DNA from 2 places in the Kitasatospora sp. NPDC087314 genome. Region 2 is predicted to be linked to the other one. Evidence: riboswitches for the same ligand, from Rfam matches in the RefSeq annotation. Region 2 holds a riboswitch; the other holds the start of a gene.
The links. A riboswitch is a leader RNA that binds a small molecule or an ion and turns the genes downstream of it on or off. The one in region 2 is predicted to bind glycine.
Positions count from the first base shown of each region.

Region 1: it holds a riboswitch for glycine, as region 2 does, so the genes downstream of both, gcvP (aminomethyl-transferring glycine dehydrogenase) here and gcvT (glycine cleavage system aminomethyltransferase GcvT) in region 2, are expected to answer to the same signal.

Region 1 covers NZ_JBIUYE010000019.1:176,353-186,954, reverse strand. The annotation lists gene ACIO5E_RS34450 (DNA polymerase IV) at 1-1,038, shown strand, start outside; gene ACIO5E_RS34445 (MFS transporter) at 1,209-2,702, opposite strand; gene ACIO5E_RS34440 (PRC and DUF2382 domain-containing protein) at 2,930-4,078, opposite strand; glycine riboswitch at 4,314-4,417, shown strand; gene gcvP (aminomethyl-transferring glycine dehydrogenase) at 4,656-7,556, shown strand; gene ACIO5E_RS34430 (DUF5999 family protein) at 7,649-7,840, opposite strand; gene ACIO5E_RS34425 (hypothetical protein) at 8,250-8,822, opposite strand; gene ACIO5E_RS34420 (glutamate--cysteine ligase) at 9,190-10,602, shown strand, end outside.
Region 2 covers NZ_JBIUYE010000007.1:46,425-57,026, reverse strand. The annotation lists gene ACIO5E_RS16780 (TetR/AcrR family transcriptional regulator) at 1-277, opposite strand, end outside; gene ACIO5E_RS16775 (NADPH-dependent FMN reductase) at 415-1,014, shown strand; gene ACIO5E_RS16770 (MDR family MFS transporter) at 1,051-2,607, shown strand; gene ACIO5E_RS16765 (nuclear transport factor 2 family protein) at 2,687-3,169, shown strand; gene ACIO5E_RS16760 (L-serine ammonia-lyase) at 3,290-4,657, opposite strand; gene glyA (serine hydroxymethyltransferase) at 4,833-6,101, opposite strand; gene gcvH (glycine cleavage system protein GcvH) at 6,181-6,555, opposite strand; gene gcvT (glycine cleavage system aminomethyltransferase GcvT) at 6,689-7,810, opposite strand; glycine riboswitch at 8,042-8,147, opposite strand; gene ACIO5E_RS16740 (enhanced serine sensitivity protein SseB C-terminal domain-containing protein) at 8,370-9,188, shown strand; gene ACIO5E_RS16735 (enhanced serine sensitivity protein SseB C-terminal domain-containing protein) at 9,305-10,234, shown strand.

The DNA of each region.
Region 1 (10,602 bases), on a different contig from region 2:
TACGGCCCGGCGCTGGCCGAGGCCGACCACGAGACCGGGGAGCGGCTGGTGCTCGCGCTGGCGGAGGACCTGCGGTCGGACATCCAGCGGCGCACCGGGCTGACCGGGTCGGTCGGGGCGGCCGGGTCCAAGCTGATGGCGAAGATCGCCTCCGAACAGGCCAAGCCGGACGGGCTGGTGATGATCGAGCCCGGGCAGGAGCGGGTCGTCCTCGGCCCGATGCCGGTCCGGGCACTGCCCGGGATCGGGCCGGCCACCGAGCAGGTGCTGCGGCGGGCCGGGCTGAACACGGTGGCCGACCTCGCGCAGGCCGGGGAGAGCGAACTGGTCCAGTTGCTCGGGCGGGCGCACGGCGCCGGCGTGCACCAGATGTCGATAGGGCTGGACGACCGGCCCGTGGTGGCCGACCAGGACGCCAAGTCGGTCTCGGTGGAGGACACCTTCGAGGTGGACCTCGCCGACCGGGACCGGGTGCTGCGCGAGGTGGAGGTGCTGGCCGCCCGGTGCGTGCGGCGGCTGCGCGCGGCCGGGCGGTCGGGGCGGACGGTGGTGCTCAAGGTCCGGCGGTTCGACTTCTCGACGCTGACCCGCTCGGAGACGTTGCGGGGGCCCACGGACGACGAGGCGGTGATCATCGAGACGGCGCGCCGGCTGGCGGCCCAGGTGGACATCACCGGTGGGGTCCGGTTGCTCGGGGTCGGTGTCGCCCAGCTGGCCGACTACACCCAGGAGGACCTGTTCGCGCAGGCCCTGCGGGAGGAGGCGGCCGAGCACGCGGAGGCGGAGGACGAGGAGGCCGAGGAGGAGCCGGAGGAGGCCGGGCCGCGGCGCTGGATGCCCGGGCAGGACGTCCACCACGCCGAGCTCGGGCCGGGGTGGGTGCAGGGCAGCGGCGTCGGGCGGGTCACCGTACGGTTCGAGACGCCGTGGAGCGGGCCGGGGCGGATCCGGACCTTCGCGGTGGACGATCCGGCGCTGGAACCGGCCCGGCCGTTGCCGCTGCGCGGGGACGAGGGGCCGGAGGAGGCGGGGGCATGAGAGGTCCGGAGGAGGCGGGGGCGTGACACGCGAAGCGGCCCCAACCGGTGGGGGGAGTACCGGTTGGGGCCGCATACCGGACCGGACTTCATTCGGTCGTGATGCCCTCGCGACCGTCCGAAGACCGGGGCGCCGCGCCCTGTCCCTGAGCGCGGCGGCCGGACGCCTGGTCAGGCGTCGGGCTTCACCAGCTCGGGGCTGGAGTTGTGGTCGGCCGCGCCGCCGGAGGCGGTGGTGGCGGCCGGCTTGATGCCGCGGATCAGGAACGGGACGGCGCCGGCGATGACGCAGACGACGGCCGCGGTCCAGAACGCGTGCTTGTAGGCGTCCAGGGTGGGCAGCAGCACCGGGATCTGGGGCGGCAGCTTCATGGTGTCGCCGGTCAGGATGGCGGCCATCACGGCGGTGCCGATCGCGCCGCCGACGGTGCGGAGCACGGCGTTCATGCCGTTGGCGATGCCGCTCTGCTCCACCGGGACGGCGCCGTTGATGTAGGCCGGCATGGCGGAGAACGCCAGGCCGATGCCCAGACCGAAGATCGCCGAGGCGGTGTAGATGTCGGCCTCGTGGCTGTGCCGCAAGGCCAGGTAGGCCATCGCGACGGCACCCAGGACGCCACCGAGGACCAGCGGCAGGCGCGGGCCGCGGCGGGCGATCAGGACCGCGCCGAGCGGGGCCGCCACCATCGAGCCGATCGCGGACGGCAGCAGCATCACACCGGCGTGCAGGACGGTCGCGGTGAAGCCGTAGTGGGCGAGCTTTTCCGGGGTCTGGGCGAAGTTGCTGATCACCATGAACGAGCCGTACATGCCGAAGCCGATCAGCAGGCCGGCCAGGTTGGTGAAGGCGACGGCCGGACGGGACATCATCTTCATGTCCACCAGCGGGTGCGCGACCTTGGTCTCGATGACCCCCCAGATCAGGGCGACGACGGCGGCCACGGCGAACAGGCCGAGGGTCTTGGTCGAGGTCCAGCCCCAGTGGTTGCCCTGACTGACCGCGACCAGCAGGGCGGAGAGCCAGCCGGCCAGGGTGAGGGCGCCGAGCGGGTCGGCGCCGCCCTCCTTGTCGGTGACCGGGTCGGACGGGACGCGGAACGCGACCAGGGCGACCGCGATCAGGCCGAAGACCAGGCCCATCCAGAAGATCGACTTGTAGCTCCAGTGCTCCAGCAGGAGACCGGTCGCCACCAGGCCGAGGCCGGAGCCGACGCCCATCGAGGCGCTGATGGCGGCGACGCCGCCGGTCACCTTCTGCTTGGGCAGCTCGTCGCGGACGATGCTGATCGCCAGCGGGAGCACGCCACCGCCGGCGCCCTGCAGGACGCGGGCGACGACCAGCCAGGTGAAGGAGTGGGTGCTGACCGCCAGCGCCGAACCGGCGACCAGGCCCGCCAGCGAGATCAGCAGCATCGGCTTACGACCCCGGAGGTCGCCGAAGCGGCCCAGCAGGGGAGTCAGCACGGCTGCGGAGAGCAGGTTGGCGGTCATCAGCCAGGTGACGCTGGACGCGGAGACGTTCAGTTCCTTGGCCAGCGAGGGCAGGATCGGAACGACCGCGGTCTGCACCACGCTGAACGACAGCATCGCCAGGATGAGGGCCGGCAGGACCCGGGCGCTGCTCTGCTTCTCGGCCGCGGTGGTGGGCTGTGGTGCCTCACTCACGGTTGCTTCCTCCCGTACATAGTGAATGAACTGAAGTAACCATGCCGGGAGATGCTTCAGAGTGTCAAATATCCATTGGCGAAGCTTTGGCAAAGTCGAAGGATTCCGGGCGTCTGCGGCGGGATCGGGGCGGGGGTGAGGGGGTTTGGTGGTGCTCCGGTGAAGGTGGATGGCAGGGGCGCGCGAAGGACCCCGGACCGTGGCGGTCCGGGGTCCTCGCGGCGGTGTCAGGAGAGCGGGCGCAGTGCGGCCGGGCGGGCGCCGTCGACGGCCGGGGTGAGCGCCGGGCCGGCCGGAGTGGAGGCGGCCGGGGTGGAGGCGGGGCCGGCCGGGGTGGCGGCGGCGGGGGAGTTGTCGTGGACCTCGACGTGTTCGCGGCGCAGTTCGTCCCGGATCACCTCCTCGGTGGTGTAGCGCTCGACCACCAGGCGGACCCGCTCGATCGGGGCGAGGTACTTGCGGACCACCGGGCGCTCCTCGCGCAGGGTGACCTCCTCCACCGCCTCGGCGATCTCCTTCTCGGTCAGCGAGGCGCGCTCGGCATCGCTCACCGGCATCCGCTCCACCCGGACGCGCTCGCGGACCATCGGGACGCGGCGCTCGACCTGCTCGCTCGTCACGTACTTGCGCAGCCTCGCGGTGCCCACGACGTGCCACTCGGTGGTGATGTCCAGCCGCTCCTCGCGGCAGGTGATCTCCACCGGGCCGCTGGGGGGAGCGGGGGCCGGGCCGGTCGCGGGCTCGCGGCCGGTGGCGGTGGCGGGGGCGGCGGGGGTGGTGGCGACGGGGGGCGGCGGGGCCGGGGCGGGACGCGGCTTGGTCTCGGTCGCCGGCGGGGCGGCTGCGGGTGCGGGGGTGTCGAGGGTCCGCACGTTGGCCTCCGTGGCGGTGCCGGTGGCGGTGCCGGTGGCGGTGCCGGTGGCGGTGGCGGGGGTGGTGGGCGGGACGGGTTCGAGGGAGTGGAAGGAGAGGGACTTCACGGGCTCGGCCGCCGAGGTGGTGCCGAAGTCGTGGTCGGGCTGCGCCGGCCGGTCGCCGTCGTCGCCGTCCGTCCGTCCGTCCACCGGGGTGTCGAGGCCGTAGTAGCGGTAGAGCTGGAGCTCCTGGGCGGGCGACAGGTGCTGGCCGACGCCGAAGTCCGGCGACTCCTTGACCAGCGACTTGTCGTACGGCACCCGGAGTTCGTCGCCGGAGAACTCGCTCGTGGTGAGTGGGACGAAGGCGTCCCGGCCGAAGATGCCGGTCCGGACGGCGGCCCACTCCGGCTGGCCGGTGGCGTCGTCCAGGTACACCTCGTCGACCGTGCCGATCTTGTCTCCGTTGCGGTCGACCGCCTTGTGGCCGATGAGGTCCCGGGGGTCGATATCGGTTTGCACTCTTTCCTCCAGTGCGCTGCGCCTGCGGAACGCCCGCAGGACGGTGGCCGGAGCGCCCGTTCCGTACGCCACTTCACACCAAAAGCCATGAATCGGACGGGCGCGACCGGGGTGGGGCCGGACGGGCCGCGGGCTGGGCCGTCCGGGTCACGCGGCGGTCACGGTCGAAGCGGGAGAGTGACCCGGCGCACCCGTGATCGGGCGGCCTCCCGCTGGTACCCTGGGCCCCGACCGCCGAGCCCGCTCGGGAGAGTCCCCGACCGCGGAACGTGCTGGTCGGGGCGCCGAAGGAGCAACTCCTCCCCGGAATCTCTCAGGCATCCGTACCGTGTGGGGTAGGTCACTCTGGAAAGCAGGGCAGGACCGTCGGCGAGGGAGCCGACGGCCACCACCCTCACCGACGGTGCAAGCCGGCGGCGCGCCCACAGCGCACCGCGCGGGTGAAGCTCTCAGGTCCCGATGACAGAGGGGGAGGCCTGTCGGGTTCGCCCGCCCGGGTCGAACCGCTGTCCGCAGCGGCGAAGGCCGGTCGGCGTGCGTACCCCCGCCGGTCCGTGACCAGGAGGCCTCGACCACCATGAACGCCCAGCCGAACGCGGGACGCCCCACCGGCGCCTCGACCCTCACCGAGCTTGAGCTGGCCAGTCCCTTCGAGAACCGCCACATCGGCCCCGACGCCGCCGCGCAGGAGAAGATGCTGGCGTCCGTCGGCTACGGCTCGCTGGACGAGCTCGCCGCCACCGCCGTTCCCGAGGCGATCCGTTCCATCACCGCCCTGGACCTGCCCGGCGGCCGCAGCGAGGCCCAGGTCCTCGCCGAGCTGCGCGAGCTGGCCGGCCGCAACCAGGTGCTCCAGCCGATGATCGGCCTGGGCTACTACGGCACCTTCACCCCGCCGGTGATCCTGCGCAACGTCATGGAGAACCCGGCCTGGTACACCGCCTACACGCCGTACCAGCCGGAGATCTCCCAGGGCCGCCTGGAGGCGCTGCTCAACTTCCAGACCCTGGTCTCCGACCTGACCGGCCTGCCGACCTCCGGCTCCTCGCTGCTCGACGAGGGCACCGCGGCGGCCGAGGCGATGGCGCTCGCCCGCCGCGTCACCAAGGTCAAGGGCGGCGTCTTCCTGGTCGACGCCGAGACCCTGCCGCAGACCATCGCGGTGATCAACACCCGCGCGGTGCCGACCGGTGTCGAGGTCGTCGTCGCCGACCTGTCCGAGGGCATCCCGGCCGAGATCGCCGAGCGCGGCGTCTTCGGCGTGCTGTTCCAGTACCCGGGTGCCACCGGCGTGGTCCGCGACCTCGCCCCGGTCATCGAGCAGGCGCACGGCCTCGGCGCGATCGTCGCGGTCGCCGCCGACCTGCTGGCGCTGACCCTGCTCGCGTCGCCCGGCTCGCTCGGCGCCGACATCGCCTGCGGCACCTCGCAGCGCTTCGGCGTGCCGATGGGCTTCGGCGGCCCGCACGCCGGCTACCTGTCGGTGCGCGCCGAGTACGCCCGCTCGCTGCCCGGCCGTCTGGTCGGCGTCTCGGTCGACTCCGACGGCAACCGCGCCTACCGCCTGGCGCTGCAGACCCGCGAGCAGCACATCCGCCGCGAGAAGGCCACCAGCAACATCTGCACCGCCCAGGTGCTGCTCGCCGTCATGGCCTCGATGTACGCCGTGTACCACGGCCCGGACGGCCTGGCCGACATCGCCCGCCGCACCCACCGCTACGCCGCCGCCCTCGCCGAGGGCCTGCGGGCCGGCGGCGTCGAGCTGCTGCACGGCGAGTTCTTCGACACCGTCACCGCCGTCGTGCCGGGCCGTGCCGCCGGGATCGCGGCCGCCGCCCGGGCGAACGGCGTCAACGTCTACCAGGACGGCGCGGACCGGATCTCGGTCTCCACCGACGAGACCACCACCCGCGAGCACCTGGCCGCCGTCTGGGCCGCGTTCGGCGTCCCCGCGGCCGAGGTCGCCGAGGCCGCCGACGCGCTGCCCGGCGCGCTGCTGCGCCAGGACGAGTACCTGACCCACCCGGTCTTCCACAGCCACCGCTCGGAGACCGCCATGCTGCGCTACCTGCGCCGCCTGTCGGACCGGGACTACGCGCTGGACCGGGGCATGATCCCGCTGGGCTCCTGCACCATGAAGCTCAACGCGACCACCGAGATGGAGGCCGTCACCTGGCCGGAGTTCGGCCAGCTGCACCCCTTCGCGCCGATCGAGCAGGCCCAGGGCTTCCTCACCCTGATCCGCCAGCTGGAGCAGCAGCTGGTCGAGGTGACCGGCTACGACGCCGTCTCGATCCAGCCGAACGCGGGCTCGCAGGGCGAGCTGGCCGGCCTGCTGGCCGTCCGCGCCTACCACCACGCCAACGGCGACACCCAGCGCGACGTCTGCCTGATCCCGTCCTCCGCGCACGGCACCAACGCGGCCTCCGCCGTGATGGCCGGGATGCGGGTGGTCGTGGTGAAGACCCTGGTCGACGGTGACGTGGACGTCGAGGACCTGAAGGCCAAGATCGAGCAGCACCGCGACAGCCTCGCCGTGCTGATGGTCACCTACCCGTCCACCCACGGCGTGTACGAGACCCAGATCACCGACATCTGCGCCCTGGTGCACGAGGCCGGCGGCCAGGTGTACGTGGACGGTGCCAACCTGAACGCGCTGGTCGGCCTGGCCAAGCCGGGCAAGTTCGGCGCGGACGTCTCGCACCTGAACCTGCACAAGACCTTCTGCATCCCGCACGGCGGTGGCGGCCCGGGCGTCGGCCCGGTCGCGGTGCGCGCCCACCTGGCGCCGTACCTGCCGAACCACCCGCTGCAGCCGGAGGCCGGCCCGGCCACCGGCGTCGGCCCGATCTCGGCGGCGCCGTGGGGCTCGGCGGCCATCCTGCCGATCTCCTGGGCGTACGTCCGGCTGATGGGCGGCGAGGGCCTCAAGCACGCGACCCAGGTCGCGGTGCTGAACGCCAACTACATCGCCAAGCGGCTGGCGCCGCACTTCCCGGTGCTCTACACCGGCCCCGGCGGGCTGGTCGCGCACGAGTGCATCATCGACCTGCGCCCGCTGACCAAGGAGACGGGCGTGACGGTGGACGACATCGCCAAGCGTCTGATCGACTACGGTTTCCACGCGCCGACGATGTCCTTCCCGGTGGCCGGCACGCTGATGATCGAGCCGACCGAGTCCGAGGACCTGTACGAGATCGACCGGTTCTGCGACGCGATGATCGAGATCCGGGCCGAGATCGACAAGGTCGGCTCGGGCGAGTGGGCGGCCGAGGACAACCCGCTGCGCAACGCCCCGCACACCGCCGCCGCGCTGGCCGGCGACTGGGCGCACGGCTACTCGCGGCAGGAGGCGGTCTTCCCGGCGGGGGTGAACCCGGCGGACAAGTACTGGCCGCCGGTCAGCCGGATCGACGGCGCGTACGGCGACCGCAACCTGGTCTGCTCCTGCCCGCCGCTGGACGAGTACGGCGTCTGATCCGGACCGGACGTACGGCAGGGCCCCGGCGGGATGTTCCGCCGGGGCCCTGCCCGTTGTCGTCGTGCGGCGGCTGCCCCCCGCCGGCGCGGTCAGGCCGCGCGGGCGACGCGGCGGCGCGGCGCGATCACCCGGCCGTCGGGCAGCAGCTCTCCGGTGTCCTCGAACAGCACGACGCCGTTGCAGAGCAGGCTCCAACCCTGCTCCGGGTGGCAGGCCACCGTGGCGGCGGCTTCGCGGTCCTCGGACTCGGCCGACGGGCACTCAGGACGGTGCTGGCACATACGCGTACCCTCGCTTCGCTCTGCGATCCTCCCCCGTGGTGCGGCCGCCGGCGAAGCCGTCGGGAGCCGCCGCGGTAGCCGGATCCTGTCCGCGCGCCGACCAGGTGTGGACCGGCGCTCAAGTGGGTAGGACAGGTGGTCCTTCCACGCTGGTTCCCAGTGTCGGCATCTGCGGACGCGCGCGCAGGGATTTCGTGACATGCGCCACAACTCCCGGGCAGAGATCACCCGTTCAGGTGGGTCCGGCGGGAAACGGCGCACCGGTGGGTCAGCTGCGGCATGGCCCGAGGAGGCCATGTCGAGTGGCCCGTCCGGGTGGTTCGAACGAGTGAGGGCGACGTGCGGCGCCGCCGCGCACGCGGACGGGCCGCCGGGTGGTGGCCCGGTGGCCCGTCCGCGTGGGGCCGGCTCAGGAGGAGCCGAGCAGCAGCGGCTTGGCGAGCGGTGCCCGGGCCAGCAGCGGCAGCAGCTCGCCGGCCGGGTAGGCGCGGTGCGCGGTGACGCCGAGCGGGGCCGGGGCGAGCGGGATCAGCTGGTCGGCGGCCGGGCCGGCGTCGGGGCTGTGCAGCCACAGTGCCGTCGCGTACTGCCCGGGGAAGGTCAGCAGCCGGGGCTGCTGGCGGGCCCGGGAGCCCTGGGCGATCTGCCAGGCCTGGCGCAGCGCCCGGACGGTCGAGTCGAGGTAGGGGCCGGCGGTGAAGTGGGAGAAGGTGTGGCCCTCGACGCCTTGGACCACCTCCGCGGCAGCGGCGACCTCGGCGCCGTCCTTGATCAGGAAGCGCCAGCCCGTTCGGCGGGCGGCGGGGAGTTCCGGGCGCGGCCCGTCCAGGACGTGGACGGCGAGCGGGTGCGCGGGGAGCAGCGGGCCGACCGGATGGCGCAGCGCTGCGGCGGCGGGCTGGCGCAGCGCGGTCTCCGAGTCGAGTGCGGCCAGGACGGCGCGCAGGGCGCTCGGCGGGGGCTGGGGGGTCTGCAGAGTCATGGCGGGGTCCGCCTCTCCGTGCGAGATCGGCGTGCGAGTGCGGCATACCGGCGTGGCGCGGTGTGTCATCGGTGACGGGACCTGGCCGTGTCCGGTTGTGCATGATCGCGGTGCTGGCGCGGTCGCCGCCGTCGACGAGGGTTTCGAGGCGGAGCGGGCCGGCCGGAGCGCAGTGCGAATTCTATCGAACAGGTGCGCAGGGTGACCTGTTTATCACAGGCGGTGGCGCCGGGCAAGTCGGCAGATACGCTGAATCATCGTCAGTTTCCTTGCATTGCAAGCCAGTACAAGCATTCGGGTATCGATCTTCGAGGTGGGCATGATGCTTGCACGGTCGGGTCGGCCGGTGTCTCAGGAGGAGGGGACCGTGGGCGAGAAGGTCGTGGCGACTCGAGCCGATCTGGCGGACCGGCAGCTGTACCGGCGCAAGCTCCAGGCCTGCCTCGACGTGCTGGGGCGGATGTTGCGCGAGGACCGCTTCGACCGGCCTCGGGCGGTGATGGGGCTGGAGATCGAGCTCAACCTGGCCGACGAGGACGGCCTGCCGGCCCTGCGCAACGCGCAGGTGCTGAGCGCGATCGGCTCCAGCGATTTCCAGACCGAACTGGGCCAGTTCAACGTCGAGGTGAACATCGTGCCGCACCGGCTGTGCGGGCACGTCTTCGAGGACCTGCGCGAGGAGATCGACACCGGGCTGCGCTACGCCGACCGTCGGGCGGCCGAGGTCGGCGCCCGGATCGTCATGGTGGGCATCCTGCCGACCCTGGAGCACGGCCACACCGGCCTGGACGCGATCTCCCACAACCCGCGCTACAGCCTGCTCAGCGACCAGATCCTGGCCGCCCGCGGCGAGGACATCGCGTTGGACATCGAGGGGGTCGAGCACCTCCAGCTGGAGACGATCACCATGGTGGCCGAGGCCGCCGCGACCTCCCTGCAACTGCACCTGCAGGTCACCCCGGAGCGCTTCTCCTCGGTGTGGAACGCGGCCCAGGCGATCTGCGGGGCGCAGCTGGCGGTCGGCGCGAACTCGCCGTTCCTGTTCGGACGGGAGCTGTGGCGGGAGACCCGGCCGGTGCTGTTCCAGCAGGCCTGTGACACCCGTACGGCGGAACTCAAGGCGCAGGGCGTGCGGCCGATCACCTGGTTCGGCGAGCGCTGGGTGGACTCGGCGTACGACCTGTTCGAGGAGAACCTGCGCTACTTCCCCGCGCTGCTGCCGATCTGCGACGACGAGGACCCGCTGAAGGTGCTCGCCTCCGGCGGCGCGCCCCGGCTCGCCGAGATGCGGCTGCACAACGGCACGATCTACCGCTGGAACCGGCCGGTCTACGACGTCGCGGGCGGGGTGGCGCACCTGCGGGTGGAGAACCGGGCGCTGCCGGCCGGGCCGACGGTGGCCGACACGCTGGCGAACGCCGCCTTCTACTACGGGCTGGTGCGGGTGCTCGCCGAGCAGTCCCGGCCGATCTGGACCCGCCTGCCGTTCGAGCGGGCGGACGAGAACTTCCGGCAGGGCGCCCGGTACGGCATCGACGCGGTGTTCCAGTGGCCGCGCCAGGGCCGGGCCGGCCGCGGCGGCGGGCTGACCACGGTGTCCGCCGTCGACCTGGTGCTGAACGAACTGCTGCCGATGGCCCACCAGGGTCTGGACGAGTGGGGCGTGGAGCCCGCCGACCGGGACCGCTACCTGGGGATCATCGAGCAGCGCTGCCTGCGCCGCACCAACGGCGCGGCCTGGCAGAGCGCCACCTTCCACCGGCTGCGCGAGCAGTACGGG
Region 2 (10,602 bases):
GGCCGTAGACGAAGTCGACCATCAGCTCGATGAGTTCGTCCTTGCCGGAGACGTACCGGTAGGCGGCCATCGGGGCGACGCCGAGGGCGGTGGCGAGCCGGCGCATGGTGACGGCGTCGAGCCCCTCGGCGTCGGCGATCTCGACCGCGGCCTCGGCGATCCGGTGCGGGGTGAGGGTGGTGCGCGGTGCGGGCGCCGGGCGGGCGAGGCGCTCCCAGAGTGAGGCCTGGGGCTGGGTCCGGTCGTCGTCCCCGGTGGGGGCCTGCTGGGCGGGCATGGGGCGGGCTCCTTCCGGCTGGGGCTCCCCACCGTACCACTCGCGTGTACGGCGTATCGGTAGTGGACGGCGTACGCGACTGTGTGTACGTTGTATCCAACAGATACGGTGTACGCATCGTCCCGGAGGGGGACCCCATGTCCACGGATGACAAGCAGGGCCTGCAGGTCGCGGTCATCGCCGGCAGCACCCGGAACGGCCGGTTCGCGCCCGTCGTCGCCGACTGGCTGCTCGGCCACGTCGCCACGCGCGACGACATGACCGCCGACCTGATCGACCTGGTGGAGACCCCGCTGCCGACCACTTTCCCGTCCTTCGGTGGCGAACTGGAGTCGGGCGCCGCCGAGTTGATCGCCGCCGTCTCGCCCCGACTGGAGTCCGCCGACGCCTTCGTGATCGTCACGCCCGAGTACAACCACAGCTTCCCGGCCCCGCTGAAGAACGCCATCGACTGGCACAACCACCAGTGGCACGGCAAGCCGGTCGGCTTCGTCTCCTACGGCGGACTCTCCGGCGGTCTGCGCGCCGTCGAGCAACTGCGGGTGGTCCTCGCCGAGTTGAACGCCATGACGATCCGCAACACGGTCAGCTTCCACGGCGCCGCCCAGTGCTTCGATACCGACGGCAAGCCGCTGGACCCGGCCGCCGACGCCGCCGCCAAGACCATGCTCGACCAACTCGCCTGGTGGGCCGAGGCGTTGCGCGAGGCCCGGCGCGTCCGCCCGTTCGCGGCCTGACCCGGTGACCCCGGGAAAGCGGATGGTGGACCCACCATGGTGACGGAACCGGTCGAGGAGCGCCCCAAGCCGCCGCTGCTCGGCATCCTCGGGCTGATGCTCGGCATCTTCCTCTCCGCCCTCGACGGCCAGATCATCGGCACCGCGCTGCCGACCATCGTCGGCGACCTCGGCGGGCTGGACCACCTCTCCTGGGTGGTCACCGCCTACCTGCTCACCTCCGCCGCCGCCACCCCGCTCTGGGGCCGGCTCGGCGACCTGTACGGGCGCAAGGGTGCCTACCAGTGGGCGGTGGGCGTGTTCCTGGCCGGTTCGGTGCTGTCCGGACTGGCCCAGAACATGGGCGAGTTGATCGCCTTCCGGGCGGTCCAGGGGGTCGGCGCCGGCGGGCTGATGGTCGGCGCGCTCTCGGTGATCGGGGTGCTCATCCCGGCAACCGACCGGGGGCGGGTGCAGTCGGTGATCGGGGTGCTGATGCCGATCGCCTTCGTCGGCGGGCCGCTGCTCGGCGGCTTCCTCACCGACCGGCTGAGCTGGCGCTGGGCGTTCTACGTCAACCTGCCGGTGGGCCTGTTCGCGCTGGCGGCGGTCGGACTGGGCGTCCGGCTGCGGACGGAACGCGTCCGCGCGCCGTTCGACTGGGCCGGGGTGGCCCTGCTGACCACCGGCATCCTCGCCCTCACCCTGATCGGCAGCTGGGGTGGCGTGACGTACTCCTGGACCTCGCCCCGGATCCTCGGGACGGCGGCCGTCGCGACCATCGCGCTCGCCTGGTTCGCCCGGGTGGAACGGCGCGCGCCCGGACCGCTGATCCCGCCCGCCCTGTTCCGCGACCGCAACTTCACGGTCGCCCAGGTCCTCGGCTTCCTCACCGGCGCGTTGATGCTCGCCCTGGTCGGCTACCTGCCGCAGTACCTGCAGTTCGTGCAGGGCGCCTCGCCGACCACCGGCGGCCTGCTCCTGCTGCCGCTGATGCTCGGCATGATGGGCACCCAACTCCTCACCGCCCGGCTGATGGCCGAGCCCGGCGGCGAGCGGCGCTACCCGCTGCTCGGGGGCGCCCTGGCGGTGGTCGGGGCGGCCCTGCTGCTGCTCCTCGGCACCGGCACCCCGACGGTCCTCGCCTCGGCGCTGACCGCCGTCGCCGGGGTCGGGATCGGCCTGCTCATGCAGAGCACCATGCTGACCTCGATGGGCGCCGTCCGGCCTCGGGACATGGGCGCCGCGATGGGGGTGGTCACCCTGCTCCGCAGCATCGGCGGCTCGCTCGGCATGGCGGTACTCGGCGCGGTCTACACGGCCCGGATGGCGGCCGCCCTCACCGAGCGGCTCGGCGCCGGCCGGAGCGCCCGGCTGACCGGTGGCGGCGAACTCACCCCGGCGGCGCTCACCGGCCTGCCGACCGGCGTCCGGGACGCGGTCGGGGCGGCCGTCACCGCCGGCCTGCACGGCGCCGTGGCCGGCGGGGTGGTGCTGGCCGCCGTCGCCACCGCCGTCGCCTGCCTGGCCCGCCCGAACCCGCGGCCGGGCCCGGGCGTCGGCGCGGACCAGGAGGCCCCGGAGGGCGCGTCGGCCCCGGCGACGGCGGGCTGACCGCCGGGACGGCGGGCGGGCACGGCGGTTGAGCGGCCGGGGTCTTGACGCCCGACCGGGCGGGTGATCGGATTCCCGCATGCCGGACACCACCGCCCCGACCGACCTCGGCCCGCTCGACGTCCTGGCCCGCTATCGGCAGGCGATCCTCGACAAGGACGCCGACGCCCTGGCCGACCTCTACGCCGTCGACGCCGTGCACGAGTTCCCGTTCCTGTCCCCCGGCATGCCGGAGCGCCACCAGGGGCGGGAGGAGGTCCGGGCCGGGTACCGCGCCGTCTGGGGCGCGAGCCCGGCGCAGCCGCAGGAGATCCGCGAGGTCGCCGTGCACGAGGGCGCCGACGGCGAGGTGATCACCGTCGAACAGGTCGTGGTGGGGACGCTGGCCACGACGGGCAAGCCGTTCCGCGTGCCGGGGCTGCTGGTGATCAGGGTCCGGGACGGCCGGATCGTGCACGTCCGCGACTACATGGACGGGCTCGGCGTGGCTCACGCGATGGGTCGGTTGGGCGCCGTCGCGGCCCGGCTCGAAGCCGAGGGCGAGAGCGAGGGCCGGGCCTGACGGGCGCCGGGGGAGAACGCCACGAGCCTCCGGAGGGATCCCCTCCGGAGGCTCGGTACGAGGCTCAGGCGGTCAGCGTCCCGGACGGGCCCTAGCCGTCAAGGCCCGCCGGCCGGGCGATCAGCACTCGATGACGTTCACGGCGAGGCCGCCGCGCGAGGTCTCCTTGTACTTGATCTTCATGTCGGCGCCGGTCTCCTTCATCGTCTTGATCGCCTTGTCGAGCGAGACGTGGTGCCGTCCGTCGCCGCGCAGGGCCATCCGGGCGGCGGTGACGGCCTTGACCGAGGCCATGCCGTTGCGCTCGATGCAGGGGATCTGGACGAGGCCGCCGACCGGGTCGCAGGTGAGGCCGAGGTTGTGCTCGATGCCGATCTCGGCGGCGTTCTCGACCTGCTCGGGGGTGCCGCCGAGGACCTCGGCGAGGCCGCCGGCGGCCATCGAGCAGGCGGAGCCGACCTCGCCCTGGCAGCCGACCTCGGCGCCGGAGATGGAGGCGTTCTCCTTGAAGAGCATGCCGATGGCGCCGGCCGCGAGGAGGAAGCGGACGATGCCGTCCTCGTCGGCGCCCGGGATGAAGTTCAGGTAGTAGTGCAGGACGGCGGGAATGATCCCGGCCGCACCGTTGGTCGGCGCGGTGACCACCCGGCGGCCGGAGGCGTTCTCCTCGTTGACCGCCATCGCGTAGAGGGTCACCCACTCCATCGCGTTGGCCGGGCCGATGCCCTCGGCGCGCATCGCCCGGGCGGCGGCCGCGGCGCGGCGGCGGACCTTGAGGCCGCCGGGCAGGATGCCCTCGCGGGACATGCCGGCCCGCACGCACTCCTGCATGACCTGCCAGATCTCCAGCAGACCGGTTCGGATCTCCTCCTCGGAGCGCCAGGCCTTCTCGTTCTCCAGCATCAGGCCGGAGATGGACAGCCCGGTCTCGCGGGTGAGCCGCAGCAGCTCCTCGCCGGTGCGGAAGGGGTAGCGCAGCGCGGTGTCGTCGGGCTTGACCCGGTCCGCGCCGATGGCGTCCTCGTCGACGACGAAGCCGCCGCCGACCGAGTAGTAGGTCTTCTCCAGCAGCGTGGAGCCGTCCGCCGCGAACGCCCAGAGGGTCATGCCGTTGGCGTGGTACGGCAGCGAGCGGCGGCGGTGCAGGATCAGCTGGGTGTCGGGGTCGAAGGCGATGGGGTGGGTGCCGAGCAGGTTGATCCGCTTCTCGGCGGTGATCCGCTCGACGTCCTTGTCCGCCTGGTCGACGTCGACCGTGCGGGGGGAGTTGTTCTCCAGGCCGAGCAGGACGGCCTTCGGGGTGCCGTGGCCGTGGCCGGTGGCGCCCAGCGAGCCGTAGAGCTCGGCGCGCACGCTCGCCACCGCGGGCAGCAGGTCCTCGGACCGCAGGCGGCGGGCGAACATCCGGGCCGCGCGCATCGGGCCGACGGTGTGGGAACTCGACGGGCCGATGCCGATGGAGAAGAGGTCGAAGACGCTGATGGCCACGGGGGACGTCCTTGTCTGGTCTCGTGGAGGAACGTGCGGGCAGGGCTGCTGACACGGGTCGGGGCACCGCGCGCACTGTCCAGTGTGCGCGGTGCCCCGGGGTCCCAGGTACCGCGGCGACGTGAGGCCGGTCACCCCGCCCGAAGGATCACCGCAGTGATCGGAGACCGGTCGCTTACAGGTTGGGGTACAGCGGGTACTTGTCGGCCAGCGCGGTGACGCGGGCCTTGAGCGCGGCGGCGACGTCCTCGTCGAAGGCGGGCTTGAGCGCCTCGGCGATGATGTCGGCGACCTCGCGGAAGTCCTCGGCCCGGAAGCCGCGGGTGGCCAGCGCCGGGGTGCCGATGCGCAGGCCGGAGGTGACCATCGGCGGGCGCGGGTCGTTCGGGATGGCGTTGCGGTTGACCGTGATGCCGACCTCGTGCAGCCGGTCCTCGGCCTGCTGGCCGTCCAGCTCGCTGTTGCGCAGGTCGACCAGGACCAGGTGCACGTCGGTGCCGCCGGACAGCACCGAGGCGCCGGCCTCGGCGACGTCGGCCTGGAGCAGGCGCTCGGCGAGGATCCGGGCCCCCTCCAGGGTGCGCTCCTGGCGCTCCTTGAACTCCTCGGACGCGGCGATCTTGAAGGCGACGGCCTTGCCCGCGATCACGTGCTCCAGCGGGCCGCCCTGCTGGCCGGGGAACACCGCGGAGTTGATCTTCTTGGCGTACTCGGCCTTGGACAGGATGACGCCGCCGCGCGGGCCGCCCAGGGTCTTGTGGGTGGTGGTGGTGACCACGTCCGCGTACGGCACCGGGTTGGGGTGCAGACCGGCGGCGACCAGGCCGGCGAAGTGCGCCATGTCCACCATCAGCAGCGCACCGACCTCGTCGGCGATGCGGCGGAACTCGGCGAAGTCCAGCTGGCGCGGGTAGGCGGACCAGCCGGCGATGATCAGCTTCGGCTGGTGCTCCTTGGCCAGACGCTCGACCTCGGCCATGTCGACCTGGCCGGTCTTCTCGTCCACGTGGTACGCGGCCACGTGGTAGAGCTTGCCGGAGAAGTTGATCTTCATGCCGTGGGTCAGGTGACCGCCGTGGGCCAGGCTCAGGCCCAGGATGGTGTCACCCGGCTGGATCAGCGCGAACATCGCGGCGGCGTTGGCCTGCGCGCCGGAGTGCGGCTGGACGTTGGCGTGCTCGGCGCCGAACAGGGCCTTGATGCGGTCGATCGCGATCTGCTCGACCACGTCGACGTGCTCGCAGCCGCCGTAGTAGCGGCGACCGGGGTAGCCCTCGGCGTACTTGTTGGTGAGCACCGAGCCCTGGGCCTCCATGACCGCCACCGGGGCGAAGTTCTCGGAGGCGATCATCTCCAGGGTGGTCTGCTGGCGGTGCAGCTCGGCGTCGACCGCGGCGGCGATCTCCGGGTCGAGGGCGTGCAGGGACTGGTTCAGAACCGTCATGGTGTGGTCTTCCCGGGAGGAGAGAGGGGGGAGCCGGGCGGGACGGCCGCCGCGCTGCGGCCGCCCCGTCACAAGAGGGTCAGCCGCCGATGAAGGCGGTGTACTCGTCCGCGCTGAGCAGCTCGTCGGTGGACTCGACCTGGACCTTGAACAGCCAGCCGCCCTCGAAGGGGGCGCTGTTGACCAGGCTGTTGTCGTCCACGACGTCCTGGTTGATCTCGACGATCTTCCCGGTCACCGGGGAGAACAGGTCGCTGACCGACTTGGTGGACTCCAGCTCGCCGCAGGACTCGCCCGCGGTCACGTCGTCGCCGACCTCGGGCAGCTGCACGTAGACGATGTCACCGAGCGCGTCGGCCGCGTGGGCGGTGATGCCGACCGTGGAGACACCGTTCTCGGTGGCGGTCAGCCACTCGTGCTCCTTGGTGTACTGCAGGTGCTGGGGGTTGCTCATGGCGTCATTCTCCAGGATGGGAAGCGGGTACGACGAAGCGGGCCGCCGCACGGACGGCTTCGACGTGGGTCTACGGGGGAGGAGGCCTCGGCGGGCGCGCCGGTGGGTCGTCAGCAGGCGCGCCCGCAGGGCCTCAGCGGGCGCGCTTGTAGAACGGCAGCGCCACGACCTGGACCGGCTCGTGCTTGCCGCGCACGTCCACCGCGACGGTGGTGCCGGGGGCGGCGTGGGCCGCGTCGACGTAGGCGATCGCGATCGGCTTGCCCAGCGTCGGGGACGGGGCGCCCGAGGTGATCCGGCCGATCGGGGCGCCGTCGGCGGAGACCACGGTGTACTCGGCGCGCGGGACGCGCTTGCCCTCGGAGACCAGGCCGACCAGCACCCGCGGCGGGTTGGCCTCGGCCTCGGCGGCGGCCTTCTCCAGCGCCTTGCGACCGATGAAGGCGCCCTCGTTGGTGGTCTTGTCGAAGCGGACGACCCGGCCCAGGCCCGCGTCGAACGGGGTCAGGTCGGTGGAGAGCTCGTGCCCGTACAGCGGCATGCCGGCCTCCAGGCGCAGCGTGTCACGGCAGGACAGGCCGCACGGGACCAGGCCGTGGCCCTCGCCGGCGGCGGTCAGTGCCTGCCAGACCGCCTCGGCGTCGCCCGGGTTGCAGAAGACCTCGAAGCCGTCCTCGCCGGTGTAGCCGGTGCGGGCGAGCAGCACGTCGCGGCCGGCGACCTGGGCCGGGAGGATCGCGTAGTACTTCAGGCCGGGCAGGTCGGCGTCGGTGGTCCCGGCCAGGATGGCGGTGGACTCCGGGCCCTGGACGGCGATCAGCGCGTAGGTGTCGCGGTCGTCGGTGACGACGGCGTCGAAGCCCTTGGCGCGGGCGATCAGCTCGTCCAGCACCAGCTGGGCGTTGGAGGCGTTGGCGACGACCAGGAAGGCGTCCTCGCGCAGGCGGTAGACGATCAGGTCGTCCAGGATGCCGCCGTTCTCGGCGCAGATCATGGTGTAGCGGGCACGCAGCACGCCCAGCGCGGAGACGAAGCCGACCAGCGCGTGGTCCAGCATCTCGCCGGCCTGCGGGCCGGTGACGGTGATCTCGCCCATGTGGGAGAGGTCGAACAGACCGGCCCGGGTGCGGACGGCGAGGTGCTCCTCGCGCTCGCTGCCGTAGCGCAGCGGCATGTCCCAGCCGGCGAAGTCGGTCATGGTCGCGCCGAGGGCGCGGTGCAGCGCGTCGAGCGCGGTGAGGCGGAGGGACGACATGGCCTGGAACTCCTCGGTCGGGGCACTCATGGGTGCACGCGCCGGAACCGGACCCGCTCGGGGACCGACCCTGCGCGCGGGCATGCGGCGGCGTGGGTCTCCCCATCTGTCGTCGAACCTGAGAGCTTCACCGCCCACCTGCCCGCAGCTGTTTCCAGCATCCAGGACAGCATGGTGGCTTGCACCGTGGGTGGGCGCGCGACAGGGCCGTGCGCCACTTTCCAGATGTGCCTAACCCGTGCGGTAGGGGGGCCTGAGAGATTCCGGGGAGGACTTGCTCCTTCGGCGCCGGCCGTGCCGCCTGACGGGGCACTCCGGGCTCTCCCGCGCGGGTTCGAGCGGCCGGTATGGAGTTGTGGGTCCGGCGGCGCGTCGCGCCGTCGAACGCGCACATCATGGCACGTCCGCGCCGACGGCGGGAGAGGGGGACCGGTCACACGGTGCCGTACCCGCCGGTCACCCCGTCCGGTACCGAACGGGAGCGCTGCCGGGAGCCCTAGACTGCTGCGCGTCGGCGCAGCAGAGGGCGGCCGACCGGCAGAGGGCGGATCAGGCGCGCATGGGGTACCCGGTGGAGCAGCAGCAGGGGTGGGGCAGCCCGGAGTCGGCGCCGCCGGGCGGCGGGTGGCCGGCCAACGAGCTCGAACAGGTGCTGACCGCCGCGCTGGGCGACCCGGGTGCGACGCCGCGGGTGGTCGAGGTGCTGGCCCGCAGCCAGGTGTGGATCCCGCTGCCCTCGGGCGGCGACCCGCAGGGGACGGCGCTGGACCTGCCGACCATCGAGCTGGCCGGCGACCCGTACGTGCCGGTGTTCTCCTCGCAGGAGGTGTTCCTGCGCCAGGCGCCGGGGATGGCCTTCGCGGTGGCGCCGGTCTGGGAGTTCGCCCGCGGGCTGCCGCTGGGCGTGGGAATCGCGGTCAACCCGGAGGCGGCGGTGGGCATCCCGGTGCCGCCGCAGGGCGTGGCGGAGCTGCGCCGCGGCCCGCGCGAGGAGCGCTGGGCGGGCCCGGACCAGGGCGGGCACCAGCCCCAGGAGGAGCCGACCGGCGGCCGGGTGGCGCTGCGCGAGCCGGTGCCGGGCGAGGACCCGGAGTACTTCCTGGCCGCCTGCCGGGCCGAACTGTCGGCCCTGCCCGGAGTGTTGACCGCCCGCCGGGCGCTGGCCAGCGTCGAGGGCGAACCGACCGTGATGTTCGTGGGCGTCCAGTTGGACCCGGCGGCCCCGGCCGACCCGGCCGCGGTGAACGAGGCGCTCGGCCGGGCGCTGGGAACCGCGCCGCTGCCGGGGGGCGTCCACCTCGTACTGCTCGATCTCGCCGATGATCCGGTGGTCGAGTGGCTGCTCACCCGGGTACTCCCCTTCTACGCCCGGGTGTGAGCGACGTTCGTTCGTAGGCACGTCGCCGTGGCGGTGGCCGGTGCCGCGCCATAGGGTGCGTGCAGACGGCCGACGGGTCGGCGGGGTCGAGGAAAGAGGCGCGGCGAGGTGGGCGCATGAGTGCGGGAGCGGTAGCGGGCGGTGCACCGGGGCCCTGGGGCCAGGCATCCGCCGGGCGCCCCGGAGCGGATCCGGGCGCGCTGGAGCGCGCCCTGCGCGAGGTCGCGCCGGAGCGCTACGAGGCGTACGAGCAACTGCTGCACGCGCTGGCCGACGGCCAGGTCTGGATGCTGCTCTGGCACGGCACGCCGGGCAGCGCCGACGCCCAGTACGGGAACATGGAGATCAGCGGCCACGGCTACGCGCCGGCCGTCACCTCGCCCGAGCAGCTGACGGCCTCCGGCTGGGCGCGGGCCCACGAGGTCATCTCCGGGCGGGAGATCGCCGCCTCGCTGTACCGGACCCGCTGGGGCCTGTGGCTCAACCCGCACGCTCCCGGCGGCGGGGTCGGCGTGCCCTGGGCGGACCTGCGGCGGATCGCCGCGGGGCTGGAGCGGCTGCCGGCCGGGCCGTTGAAGCTGAGCGAGCCGCAGCTGAACGCCCAGCAGTTCTTCGCGCTGCTGGAGCGGCAGGCCGGCGAGGTGCGCGCGGTGCGGGCGCTGCGCCGGGCCTGGGTGCAGCCGGCCGTGGGGGAGCCGTACCTGGCGATCGGCCTTGAGCTGTACGAGAGTTCGCCGCCGGCGGTGGAGGCGGTGCGGGCGCTGATGCAGCGGGCGATCGCGGTCGCCCCGGAGGGGCTGGCGGTGTCCACGGTGGCGATGGCGGACGAGTACGACCCGGTGGCGCTGTGGATGCGGGCCCACGCGCGCCCGTTCTTCGACCGGGAGGCCGGCCGGCCTCCGACCGGTCCCTACCCGCCGGTGCCGCCCCCGCCGTACCCGTCGCAGCAGGGGCCGGGGTACGGCTACGCCACCCGCCCGCCCGCGCAGGGTTGGCCCGGGCAGCAGCCGCAGCAGCAGCCGTGGCCCGGATACCCCGGACGATAGATCCAAAACCTCTTCACCGAAGCCGACTTGATCTTGCATCAGGTCGGCTTCGGTGTTTTCCGGACGACATTCCGGCCGGTGCTGTCAGGCATCTTGACATGCCAGTTGTGGCCATGTGAAGAGGGATATGCCGAAGATCAGGAGGTGCATGCGTACAGATCACAGTTGGGCATCTGTCGGTGGTCAGGGCTGGCGTAAGCCAGTTCGGATGGCAGAGAGTTCTGCGCAACGCACCGCGCGTACTGGGAACCCCACGAAGGTGAACGCGCACGCCGACCGCCAGAACCACGCGACGCCCATCCCGCGTGGGGGCAGTACCTGTGCACGACGTACTGCCGCGAACACCCGCTCCTAGCACCTCCGCACGT